Regions from separate parts of the Cellvibrio polysaccharolyticus genome, predicted to be linked through region 1. Evidence: predicted binding sites of a transcription regulator. Region 1 holds the regulator's gene; each other region holds the start of a gene.

Region 1 (3,110 bases):
GAACCTGACAGTCCGCTGACGATGACGAGATGCATAGTAAAATCCTGCTCGGCGTATTAAGGAAAGATCCGCTGAAATCCTGAAACGGCTCCGGTTATCCAGGGCGTGGCTCAGGATGAATAAAAAAAACGTTCAGGGCAAGCGGCAAATTCCGGTGCCGGTTAAATTATGAAACAGCCGCCTGAAAGAGAGCCTGATCACTGTCCGCCTGGCGCAAGGAATCACGAAAACCCGCGTCATTAAGCGAACGAGCCAGAGAGGATAGGGTATCAAGGTGTTCTGCATTAGCATTTTCCGGTACCAGCATAGCGAATAAAATATCCACTTTCTGGCCGTCAATTGCATCAAACTCAATAGGTTGTTTCAGAGTAATCAGGGCGCCTATCGCTTTACTGCCGCATTCCATGCGGCAATGCGGTAAGGCTATCCCGAAACCGATGCCGGTAGATCCCAGGCGTTCCCTGGCTATCAGCCGACGAAAAACTTCATCGGCATTAATAGAGGGTACGGCGCGTGCAATGGTATTGGCGAGAATTTCCAGGGTGCGTTTCTTGCTAACACCTTCAATAGCACACAGGGTGCGATCGGGCGTAATCAGTTCCGGGATTGTCATGGTTAACGATGGCTACGTAATTTTTCTTTGTGTTTAATCAGTTGGCGATCCAGTTTGTCCGCCAGTTTATCAATGGCCGCATACATATCCGCTTCTACGGCATCAGCAAATAAATCCTTACCGCTGACGTGCACCGTGGCTTCCGCTTTTTGATCGAGGTGATCAACCCCAAGGATGACATGCACAGAAGTAATTTTGTCGTGGTGGTTATCCAGCTTTTCCAGTTTGGTTTCTACGTACTGCTTAAGGGCTTCAGTGACTTCCAGGTGATGGCCATTAATCGTAATCTGCATGGATACTTCCTCTTTGTTGGCGATATCAATGGATTTTTCAATCCGTCTTTTTATCTGATTATTTACTCTTTTATTGGTTCGCATTGAACTTCAAATTTGAGAATAAATAACGTTTCCTGATCGGTGCGATTACATCAACGATTTCCGCTCGTTGGACGGCGGGATGTTTAACGACTCCCGGTATTTTGCAATAGTGCGACGGGCTACCTGAATTCCCTGCTCGGCCAGCAGGTCGGTGATTTTACTGTCGCTCAATGGTTTTTTCGCATTTTCGGCGCTGATCAGTTTTTTAATCAGTGCACGAATCGCGGTTGAAGAACACTCGCCACCACCTTCAGTGCTCACATGGCTGGAGAAAAAATACTTCAGCTCAAAAATGCCTTGCGGCGTGTGCATGAATTTTTGTGTGGTTACGCGTGAAATAGTGGACTCATGCATCTGCACAATTTCTGCGATGTCGTGCAGCACCAGCGGCTTCATGGCCTCGGCGCCGTATTCAAGAAAGCCGCGTTGTTTTTCAACAATACAGCTGGCAACTTTCAGCAGGGTTTCGTTGCGGCTCTGCAGGCTTTTTAAAAACCAGCGCGCCTCCTGAAGGTTGTCTTTCAAAAAAGTGTTGTCGCTACTGGAATCGGCGCGCTTGACCATAGAGGCATAGTTGGCGTTGATTCGCAGGCGAGGTGCGATATCCGGGTTCAGCTCGACGATCCAGCGGCCATCGCGTTTTTCAACAAACACGTCCGGTACTACATATTCGGTATCGCCACTGGCAATAATGTCACCAGGGCGGGGGTTCAACCCCTGGATGAGCAAAACTGCCTGGCCCAGTTCATTTTCCTTGAGCCGGGTTTTGCGCATCAGCTGGCGATAGTCGCGGCTGCCAAGCAGCGGCAAATAATTTTTGCAGATGGTTTTGGCGGCTTCGAGGAAGGGCGTATCCGTCGGGAATTGTTGCAGTTGCACCAGCAGGCATTCGGCAAGGTTCTGGCTGCAAACGCCGCAAGGGTCAAATTGTTGCAGGCGATGTTGAACGGCGACCACTTCGTCCAGTTCCAGCTCTTCCAGTTCGGCAGCCAGGCCTTCAAAAATATCGTCCAGAGAAACCGACAGCATGCCGCCAGGTTCAACGGCGTCGATAATGGCCAGCGCAATCAGATAATCGCGATCGGAAAATGGCGTGAGGTTCAGTTGCCACATCAGGTGGTCGTAGATGGAATCGACCGCAGCCCGACGGCTTTCGAAGTCGTTGTCATCATTTTCAAAGTTGCTGCTACCGGAGCTGGATGTCTGGTAAACGTCATCCCAGCTGGTATCTACCGGCAAGTCGGTAGGGATGGATTCATTCCATTCGCCCACGACATCACTTTCGGAAAAGCCATCGCTTTCATTGAAGCTGTCAGTTTCCCGGAAGTCACTGTCGTGATCAGAGAAGTTTTCGCTGCTGTCAGACGAAGAAGAGTGGGCATCACTCAGCGGGCGGTCACCCGGCAGGTCAGCGGCTATTTCAGCCTGGCGTGTGTAATCAAGGTCGTCTTTTTCGGCGGATTCAGGAGGGTTGTCGAAGCTGTCTTCCATCTCCAGCATCGGGTTGGAGTCGAGGGCTTCCTGTATCTCCTGTTGCAGATCCAGTGTGGAGAGCTGCAGCAGGCGAATGGCCTGTTGCAGCTGCGGAGTCATGGTCAGTTGTTGACCGAGCTTTAACTGGAGAGATTGCTTCATCGTTTAAAAAGCTGATCCTGCTTAGACGAGAACAGTGGTCGATGAAGTAGAGTTTAGACAGCCTTGATCTCGCAAGCAACAAGGCTAAGCAATGTTTGTGCCTTGTTGTGTGTTATTTGCAAAAGTCAAGGCCCTGGCGTCAAATAAATCTTCAATCAAAGGCGGAAATTCTCGCCCAGATACACCTCACGCACTTTGTTATTGGCCAAAACTGTCTCGGCAGTGCCTTCGGCGATAATGTGACCTTCACTGACGATATAGGCCGTTTCGCAGATATCGAGGGTTTCGCGCACATTGTGATCGGTAATCAATACCCCGATACCGCGATCTTTCAGGTGTCTTACGATTTGCTTGATGTCATTGACCGAGATGGGGTCAACCCCGGCAAAAGGTTCATCCAGCAAAATAAAGCGGGGCTCTGTGGCCAGGGCGCGGGCAATTTCCACCCGGCGGCGTTCGCCACCTGACAGTGCCATGCCGAGACT
Region 2 (3,110 bases), 270 kb from region 1:
TGCAACGACCAGCGTGACCAGCGGCAACCAGGCGAGTGGCGAGACCGGTTTGAATATTTGAATCAACGGATTGACCGCACTGTACAAAGCGCCGCTTAAACCGATGGCAATACCAAACGGAATCGCCACCAGTGAAGCCAGCGCAAAGCCGCTCATCACTGTTTTCAGGCTGGTTATAATTTGCGCATAAAAGGTGGGGTTGCCGTTGTAATTACGAATTGCCGGTGGCATCGCCTCGGGATTTTTTGCCAGCAAGGTGGCAATGCGATCCTCCTGACGTTGATAAAAAGCCGCTTCGCGTTCTTTATCGTCACGGTAATCCTGGTGCAAACCTTTGGCGGCCTGCCATACCTGAACCGGGCCGGGTAATTGCCCCAGACTGGTTTGCACCTGAGGTGCAGCGGCTTGCCAAAAAAACAAAAACAGAAGGATGCCCAGCATCGGCAAACCAATCTGGCGAACAATAATGTTCAGTTGTACTGCCGCCTGCTGACCACGCACCAGTTTGACGTAAGGCTCGAGCCAGCCGGGCAGTTGCAATGATGCGAACATGATGTAGGCTCCTTGAAGCAAAAAATGATTAATTAACGAAGATCCGTTTTTACAAGCAGCGCCATAAGCGCTGCACTATTGCCTAAACACTCAGGGTTTTTGTTCGCCTTTCAAACCGATAGCAAAGCTGTCGATATAGGCATTGGGGTTGGTGCTGTCGTACTCGATACCATCGAGCGGGCTTTTTTGTGGCGGTTTGATAAAGGTGATTGCATCGAGATCCGGAAAATCTTTTGCATCCATGGTGCCGTCGGCAATCAAGGCTTTTGCAGCCGCGACATAGATATCAGGGCGAAATGCCTGACGGGCTGTTTCCATATACCAGCTGTCGGGTTTGTGTTCGCTGATGTGCCCCCAGCGGCGCATTTGCGTCATCCACCAGATGGCATCGGAGTAGTAAGGAATGCCGTATTGGCCGCGAAAGAAGGTGTTGAAATCCGGCACCGGTCGCTTGTCACCTTTTTCAAATTCAAAAGTGCCGGTCATGCTGTTGGCGATGACCTGTTCGTTAGCACCAACGTAAGCGGGGCGAGCAATAATTTTTACCGCTTCCATACGGTTGGCATTGTTGTTGTCATCCAGCCAATGGGACGCGCGAATTAACGCTTTCACCATACGCAAAGTGGTGTTGGGGTTTTTCTCGGCAAAGCTGCGGGTAATGCCAAACACTTTGTCGGCGCCGCCCGCCCATAAATTTTCGCTGGTAACAACCGGAACACCCAGCCCGGTAGAAACCGCTTGCTGATTCCACGGTTCGCCCACGCAATAACCCACGGTAGTACCGGCTTCCATGGTTGGCACCATTTGCGGTGGCGGCACTACCGAAAGCAAGGCGTCAGCATTGATGTAGCCGTTGTTCTCACCTTTTTCCGGCGCATAAAAACCGGGATGAATACCACCGGCGGCAAGCCAGTAGCGCAACATATAATTGTGCGTACCGACCGGAAATGTCATGCCGAGGTTGAAAGATTTACCGGCGGTTTTCCAGGTTTCCAGCACCGGTTTAAGTGCTGTGGCACTGACAGGATGCACCGGTTTATTGTCTGGCCCTACCGGTAAGGTTTTTTTCATTTCAGCCCAAACGGCGTTGGATACCGTGATAGCGGCACCGTTATAAGACAGCGTGAAAGGCGTAATAATATCGGCGCTGCCGGTGATGCCTGTTGCTGCACCCAGCGGCATCGGTGCCAGCATATGTGCGCCGTCCAGTTCACCACTGGCAACGCGATCGTAAAGTACTTTCCAATTGGCCTGGGCTTCGAGCTGAACGTAAAGCCCTTCGTCTTCGAAGTAACCTTTTTCGTGGGCAATCGCCAGGGCGACCATGTCAGTCAATTTAATAAAGCCGAGTTTCAAGTCTTCTTTTTCCGGTGCATCGGCATTTACCGGCAGGCCGGTGATTGCAATCGCGACCGTTGCAAACCAGGTGACGAGTCGTTTTTTTGCAGTTTTTTTGTAGTTGGATAAAGAGTTCGACATGGTGTTATCTCCCATCAGGCAAAAAAAAACGCCTACCGGCACTGAAGGCCGGTAAGCGTCTTTGCTGGAACCCGTCGCCCCCCATTGGACGACTGGTCTGAATTTTTTTACAACTGGCTCTATGCCAGCTTCGTGCCAAATCAGAAAAAGCCGCGCTAACGCTGGCGTTTTTAATAGTTAAAATTTTTTCGCCCGTTTTTTAAATACCGAAACTATAAACTTGTGCTCCACCATGATGCATGGCATGCGTTATAAGTGATCATAATCGGGTAAAAGAACCAGCGGGATTCGACTTTCCATTACCGGCGGATGATCGATGCCGGTGCCAGCGATAACCGTTACGAAAGAAAAATCCGTCAGGGAGCACTTTCAACGCTATGTCGGTAGTGCCTGGCGGTAAATGGTATGCACCCGCGCCGGTAAGATAAAAGCATTTTCAGCAGATGGTACAAGGCTTGCTTTAAACAGGTAAGAGACAGCAGAACGGATTACTATGCCAAAACCATCGACTCCCCGTGCCAGTGACTTTATCGCGGCAGCACGCCAGCTGGAGTGCGCCATTCGCGACGCCTTTGTAGATCAGAGCCAGTTGATCAAGGCGGCATCAAACCTGATTCATGCCATTCAAAGCGAACGCGGCGCATCCAATCTGTATGTGGCGAACAACAGCGAGCAACACTGTCATTTGCGCGAAGCCATGATCGCAGAAACCGGGCATTTTACCCTTGGCTTTATGCGCGCACTGCCCTCGCCTGCTCATGTGGAACGCAGCCAGCTCAGCCATCGGTTATTGCTGCAACTGGCAGCAGCCCTGGAGTCGTTGGAAAACCTTATCGTTATTCGCGAACAGATTAACCGCCGCCAGCTGTCTACCGTCGAGGTGATTCATCGCTATAGCCGTATTGTGCATACGCTGTTGTGTGTGGTGTTCGAGATCGCCGATATTGCCGCCGAACCCGCCATGGCCCGGACCTTGATAGCCCTGGTTAATATTATGCAATGCAAGGAATTGTCCGGTCAGGAGCGTGCCACCGGCACCGGTGCCTTTGCCGGCAGCAGCATCAGCGCGGCACAAAGCA
Region 3 (3,110 bases), 940 kb from region 1:
TGCTGATGGAATAAGGCTCCTGCCCGGACGAACAGGCAGCGCACCAGATGCGCACCGGCCCATACATGCGTTTGTCCGGTGCCATCAGCGCCGGCAACATGCGTTTGGTCAGTTGATCGAAGGGATAAATATCACGAAACCAGAAGGTTTCGTTGGTGGTCATGGCATCAATCACCTGGTCACGCAAACGGCGGTTGGAACCTGACCGGAGCGCGCGAACCAATTCGCTGAACGAACCGACACTATGCTCATCCATAAGGCGGCGCAAACGGTTGGAAACCAGATATTGCTTGTTATCGCCGAGCGCTATGCCGCAGGCATCCTGAAGAAACTGACGAAAACTATCAAATTCCGCCTGGTCGTAATTCTCCCCGCCGCCGTTCAACTTCGATTCGCCCGGCGAACTTTTCGACAGCGAAAAACCGGGGGCGATAAAGCTGCCGGTTCCATTGTTTTTCCTGTCTGAAAAATTAGTCATAGCAACTCATTAACCGCACGATAAAAGAACACAAATGAAGCGCCAGCATACAACATCCCCGGCGCACCTGCTCTTTATATTAACCGGGCAAATGCCCGGCTATGCAATCAGTGCCCGGGGTTGGCGAACCTCGCCAGACTTATTTTAATAAATGAGAATCACCTGCAGCCAGAATATGTTCGCTCACCCGACTCGCCAGCTCATCCGGATGGAATTTCGCCAGGAAGTCATTGGCACCAACCTTTTTAACCATGGCTTCATTAAACACACCGCTGAGCGACGTATGCAAAATGATATGCAGATCTTTCAAGGCGCTATTGTTTCGTACTTCGGCAGTAAAGGTATAGCCATCCATCTCCGGCATTTCAATGTCGCAGATAATCAATATCAGGTCGTCATGCGGGTGCTTGCCGGCCGAGAGCAGGCCTTGCAGATACTCCAGCGCTTCCGCGCCGTCTTTTTTCAGCACGGTGCGAATACCCATGGCTTCAACCACGCGCTGAATCTGCTTGCGGGCGATGGACGAGTCATCAACGATCAACACGTATTTCTCGATCACTCTGTCAGCAATACCCTGCCCTACAATCCCCTCACTGATGGATTCTCGGGCGGGTGACACTTCAGCCAGAATTTTTTCTACATCGATAATTTCAACCAGCTGACCATCCACTTCGGTAACGGCGGTTAAATAATGCTCTTTGCCGGCGCCGGTGGGTGGCGGATGAATATCGCCCCAGTTCATGTTAACGATACGTTCAACCGCACGAACCAGGAAGCCCTGCGCCGAGCGGTTGTATTCCGTAATAATGACAAAGCACTTATCAATTTCTGCCAGCGGATTGCGACCAATCGCCTGGTTCATGTCCATGATCGGCAAGGTACCACCGCGAATATGGGCCACGCCACGCACAACCGAGCTTCTGCCAGGGATAGCATTCAGGGGTGGGCACTGCAACACTTCCTTAACCTTGAAAACGTTGATGCCATACAACTGGCGCCCTCCCAGCCGAAATAACAGCAACTCCATACGGTTTTGACCAACCAGCTGCGTGCGCTGATCAACGCTGTCCATTACACCTGCCATACACAATCCCCTGAGGATATTAATTAACGGCCCGTTTGCTGCCGATACGATAAGTTGGCCAGTTGTACAAATACTGCCCTGCCACGGCACACTAATTGCAGAAACCGGCTCTATGAACAAGATAGCGGCAGAAAACCGTCAGCCTTTAGTGCTCTTATCGCACCTGTTGCCTGCGTTAGCTTCCATTTTAGTGGCGCGGCGGGCTAATTGCCGGGCTAACACGGTATTTTGTGACAATTTACGCGCCAATTGCGCCGGGATTCAAGGGGTCAAACCATGAAAAATGCCTTCATGGACACATTTTTTTACTGTCTTGCCAAAAAGGCGGCAAAAGCGACCGTTAACTTAACAAAAGTCAGCTGGCTGTTCGCAATGATAATGACGGTGTCGGGCGGTGTTATCGCCTTGCCGGCGATTGCATCAACAGTGGAATCGCTGCAGACATTGCAAAGCCGGGTGCAACAACAGGCGGCTCAATATTATCAGGGCGCCAAGGCGAAGAAGACCAACATTAGCGTTAATGCGCTCGACTCCCGCTTGCAGTTACGCTCGTGCGTCAAATCTCTGACCATCACACTGAATGACCCGCAATATAACGGTGGCAACCAGACGGCTCTGGTGCGCTGCGACGATGAAGCGCCCTGGTCTATTTATATACCGCTGCAAATTGCGTTGTTTTACGAGTATCCGGTGGCATCACGCAATATGGCCCGCGGCGATGTGGTCAGCGCCGGCGATATTCAGACCACCCTGGTAAACAGCACCGGCCAACGACAGGGCCAGATTGACAGCGCAGTGGATATTATTGGCAAGTCACTGCGCCGGCCGATTCGTCAGGGCGAAGTGTTCCGTAGCGCACAGCTGGAAATGCCAACCGTGGTTAAACGCGGTGATCTGGTCAGTATTCTCACCCAGGTAGGCGCCATCTCCGTCAGTTCTGCTGGCACCGCGATGAGCAATGGCAAAATCGGGGAAAAAATCCGGATAAAAAACAACCAGTCTGACCGGGTCATCATGGCCGAGGTGATTGAGGCAGGTAGCGTTCGCACACTTTAAGTGGTCGCAACGCACAGGAATTGAAAGATACGCCGCATTAAAGCGGTCTGATCGCCTGAAACACGGTAAAATGTGTGATGCAGTGCCTAAAAAAGTAACTTAAGGCGTTAAAGTTTCAGCTTTTCTGCCGATAACCTTTTTGAGCAACCTGTATTCGGGCGAATCGGGAACTTTTATAGCAGTTGGGGAATAGAAACCATGGTCATCGACATTAACAACAATTTTTCCAGTAATGCATCGAGTGCGTCGCGCAACCGCGCCACCGCCCCGACAACCGGAAAAGACACACCTGCCCAGGCAGAAACCATTCCCGCCAAAAGCGGCAAGGATCAGGTCGTGATCAGTGAACAGGCTCAGGGGTTGAGAAAACTCCAAACGTCTATTGGCAATCTGCCAGATGTAGACAGCGATCGGGTCAACGCGTTGCGTCAGGCAATTGCGGAAGGCAAGTTCGAAATCAACGCTGACCGTATTGCCGAAAACATGTTGAAC
Region 4 (3,110 bases), 690 kb from region 1:
TTATTTAATGACGTTAAAGCCGAGTCCCGCTTCGATCGGATATTACAGGATGTGAATCTTTTTGCCGGGAGTGAAAACAAACAGGATGATGTGTCATTGTTTGAAATTATTATGTCGGCGCCGCTCGACCCGGGTTCCCATGATCGGCCGGAGTCCAAGGCGATGACCGGGCGTTTGCATCAATGGCAACTGGCTTTTGAAATTCAGCCGGCCACGTTCAAGGTATTTGATCCATTACCGCTGCTGTTGCAAATTTTAATGGAAGTACCGGGGTTGCAAGGTTCTGCTACATCGCTTTACACCATTCTCGCCGAGCTTTATTCCAATGCACTAGAGCATGGTATTTTGAAACTGGATTCGGCCATCAAACAACAACCGGATGGTTTCAAAAACTATTATCAATTGCGCGAAGAGCGCTTGCAGCAACCGCATGAAGGCGCCTTTATTGCGCTTTCTTTTGATTGCTCGGCAGAACACCACGGCGGGCGACTGGTCATTCGGGTGCGGGATAGCGGTGACGGTTTTGATTATCACCGTGCGCCTGAGGCTGGCGATGCCAACCAGTGGAGTGGGCGAGGTCTTTATCTTTTATCAAAGCTCTGCCACGACATGAAGTTTCATGGAAATGGCAATGACATTGAAGTCCATTATGTCTGGGGCGAAACCGACAACCGCGAAAAAGAGGTCGACCATGTCCGTTAATACGCTTGATCGTGAAGTACTGACCTCATTGCGCCTGATTATGGAAGAGGATTTTGCCGCGCTCCTTAATGCCTGGTGGCAGGATGCGGGCGAAAAAATGGCACAACTGCACGAAGCCGTTCGCAACGATGATCACGATGCCGTGCGCCGCACAGCGCACAGCCTGAAAGGCAGTGGCAGTAATTTGGGCTTGCTGGCGCTTAACGCGGTTTGCCAGGAGATCGAATCAACCGCAACAAGCATGAACCTGGCCAGCGAGGCGACCGGGCACATGCTGGTAAACTTGCAGCAATCCATCAACGCATCCGCACAAGCACTACAGGAAGAAACCGGCGTCATATTAATCGGCGCGAATTTTTCAGGCTGACTCTCAGTTACCTGTCAACCGCCGGGCCGTTTATGGCGGATTGGCACTGCCTTTGCATTTTACCTTTCGGGTTTTCACGTCCCGCCTGTAGCGGCCAATCTTTGCCGCTGTGAGAGCGTGATCATTACACGAGAGAAGGCATGAATAACGGATCCGGTATTTCACAATCGACCGCCAACGCGGCATTTACCCGCGCCTCGAATACCAAAACAGCGGTAAGCGTAGATTTCGGCGGCGCAGGTAGTAACAACTCCTTTGAAAATACCTTGCAGCAGGCGCGGCAAAAAGTTGCCCGTTCAACGCAGGAGCGTCCAGCTCCCCCAAATCCTCGTGAGCCATCAACTCCCCGACCAGCGGCAGCTGCCGCCAAAGACAGCGCACCGCTGCGTGCCGAACAGGCCACTGAAAAAAGACCGGCAGCGGCGAATAAAAACGAACCGGACACGTCGCCTTCCAAACCCTTAACGACAGAAAATACTGAACTCGCCGCTGTGGAAGAAACCTCAACAGCCGCGCCCTTAACCGATGCCAGCCAGACAGCGCTGCCGCTTGAAGATACCGCCCCGGGTGTTTTACTGCTGGCTAACGGCGTTCCGGATCAGGTGGTTACCGACGAGACTGATCCGCTTGACGGGGAATCTCTGCTGGCAGAGGTTGATACGGAAGAACCACTGCCTGAAGAACTGCTGAAACCGGAAGAGGAAACAGACGCTCCGGTTGAGGAAGAACCCGTGGCTATTGCCGTTGAGACCGACGAGGCTGCGCCAACACCTCAGGTAGCCTTGCAAGGTGCGCCGGCCAATGCCCGGACAGATGCCGCCGCGAACACATCGGAATCGGCAGTGTTAACGGCCAACAAAGTCACCGTCGAGGCTGGCAAATCAAGCGGTGCGCCGGTAGTGGATGATTCCATTGCCGGCGCTGATGATGGGCTGCCTGCGGAAGAGGGCTTGCTTGCCAGGGCGAGCGGGTCGGCGTCGCGCACGTCGCTGCCCACTGATGCAAACACGGCTCCGCCAGCCGAAACGCGCACAGCACCTCCCACCACCGCAGTGATTGCTGAAACCACGCGGGCTGCAGAAAGCCTGGCGGTAACGGGGCGCGGTTTTACGGTGCAATCCCAGGTGGGTGTGCCAATGGGGCACCCGCAATGGAATCAGGCGGTGGTCAACCGCGTTATGTGGCTATCGGCGCAAAATCTGCCATCCGCTGAAATACGTCTCGACCCGCCAGAGCTGGGGCCGTTACAGGTGCGCATTCAGGTGCAAAATGACCATGTGCAAGTCAATTTTGTTAGCCAAAACCCCAATGTGCGCGACGTGCTGGATCAGCAAGCCAACCGTTTGCGGGAAATGTTTGCCGAAAATGGCATGTCGCTGGACGTGGGCGTTTCCGATCAGGCATTTTCCCGGCGCGATCAGGAACAATCCTCTGGTGGTGGCAATGGCAGCAATGCCGAACCCGGTGATGAAGAAGAGCAGGCCGCCACCGCTCGCATTATTCGTCTGGTAGATCATTACGCCTGACGCCAGTCCGTTATTTCTCCGTTATTGCCAATATCACTGTCGCCATTCAGGCCGTATACTGCGCTCCAACCCGATATTTTCCCGAGCTGGTTAAATATCGGGCTGGCATGGGTATTGCTGAACCCAATCAAGCATGATTAACGACGGGCTTTTGACATGGCAAAGGACACGGGCAAACCGGCAGACGGCGCAGCGCCCAAAGTAAATAATCGAAAAAAATACCTGATGATCGCGGTAGCGGCTATCGCTCTGGTCGGTATTTCTGTTGGCGGCACGCTGGCGGTGGTCGGGTTGGGCTCTTCGGATACCACGCCTGCTACACAAAGCGACGCGGCAGCCGTCAAAAAACCGGCCATCTATTACGCTCTGCCTCCTGCCTTTGTGGCGAACTTTTCCGTTGGCGGCCGCCAGCGGTTTTTACAAACCGACGTCGCCTTGTTAATTCGTGATGCCGATGTTTCCGCCGCGCTGGATTTACACAAACCTGCTATTCGCAATAGCCTGGTCATGTTGTT

Evidence for each region. The regulator sigma-54, encoded in region 1, starts transcription at its own class of promoters, with help from an activator protein. The targets are predictions, from matches to a motif close to TGGCACANNNNTTGCNNT.
Region 2: the regulator sigma-54 is predicted to act here: its motif matches at 2,152-2,169, upstream of C4F51_RS07520 (CmpA/NrtA family ABC transporter substrate-binding protein).
Region 3: the regulator sigma-54 is predicted to act here: its motif matches at 1,647-1,664, upstream of flgA (flagellar basal body P-ring formation chaperone FlgA).
Region 4: the regulator sigma-54 is predicted to act here: its motif matches at 1,111-1,128, upstream of C4F51_RS09310 (flagellar hook-length control protein FliK).

The regions. Positions count from the first base shown of each region.
Region 1 covers NZ_PRDL01000001.1:1,498,704-1,501,813, forward strand. The annotation lists gene rapZ (RNase adapter RapZ) at 1-35, opposite strand, end outside; gene ptsN (PTS IIA-like nitrogen regulatory protein PtsN) at 167-613, opposite strand; gene hpf (ribosome hibernation-promoting factor, HPF/YfiA family) at 616-906, opposite strand; gene C4F51_RS06415 (RNA polymerase factor sigma-54) at 1,036-2,625, opposite strand; gene lptB (LPS export ABC transporter ATP-binding protein) at 2,781-3,110, opposite strand, start outside.
Region 2 covers NZ_PRDL01000001.1:1,769,016-1,772,125, reverse strand. The annotation lists gene C4F51_RS07525 (ABC transporter permease) at 1-552, opposite strand, end outside; gene C4F51_RS07520 (CmpA/NrtA family ABC transporter substrate-binding protein) at 643-2,031, opposite strand; gene C4F51_RS07515 (nitrate regulatory protein) at 2,525-3,110, shown strand, end outside.
Region 3 covers NZ_PRDL01000001.1:2,436,702-2,439,811, forward strand. The annotation lists gene C4F51_RS10435 (CheR family methyltransferase) at 1-478, opposite strand, end outside; gene C4F51_RS10440 (chemotaxis protein CheV) at 618-1,562, opposite strand; gene flgA (flagellar basal body P-ring formation chaperone FlgA) at 1,935-2,618, shown strand; gene flgM (flagellar biosynthesis anti-sigma factor FlgM) at 2,817-3,110, shown strand, end outside.
Region 4 covers NZ_PRDL01000001.1:2,184,094-2,187,203, forward strand. The annotation lists gene C4F51_RS09300 (ATP-binding SpoIIE family protein phosphatase) at 1-702, shown strand, start outside; gene C4F51_RS09305 (Hpt domain-containing protein) at 692-1,069, shown strand; gene C4F51_RS09310 (flagellar hook-length control protein FliK) at 1,210-2,595, shown strand; gene C4F51_RS09315 (flagellar basal body-associated FliL family protein) at 2,752-3,110, shown strand, end outside.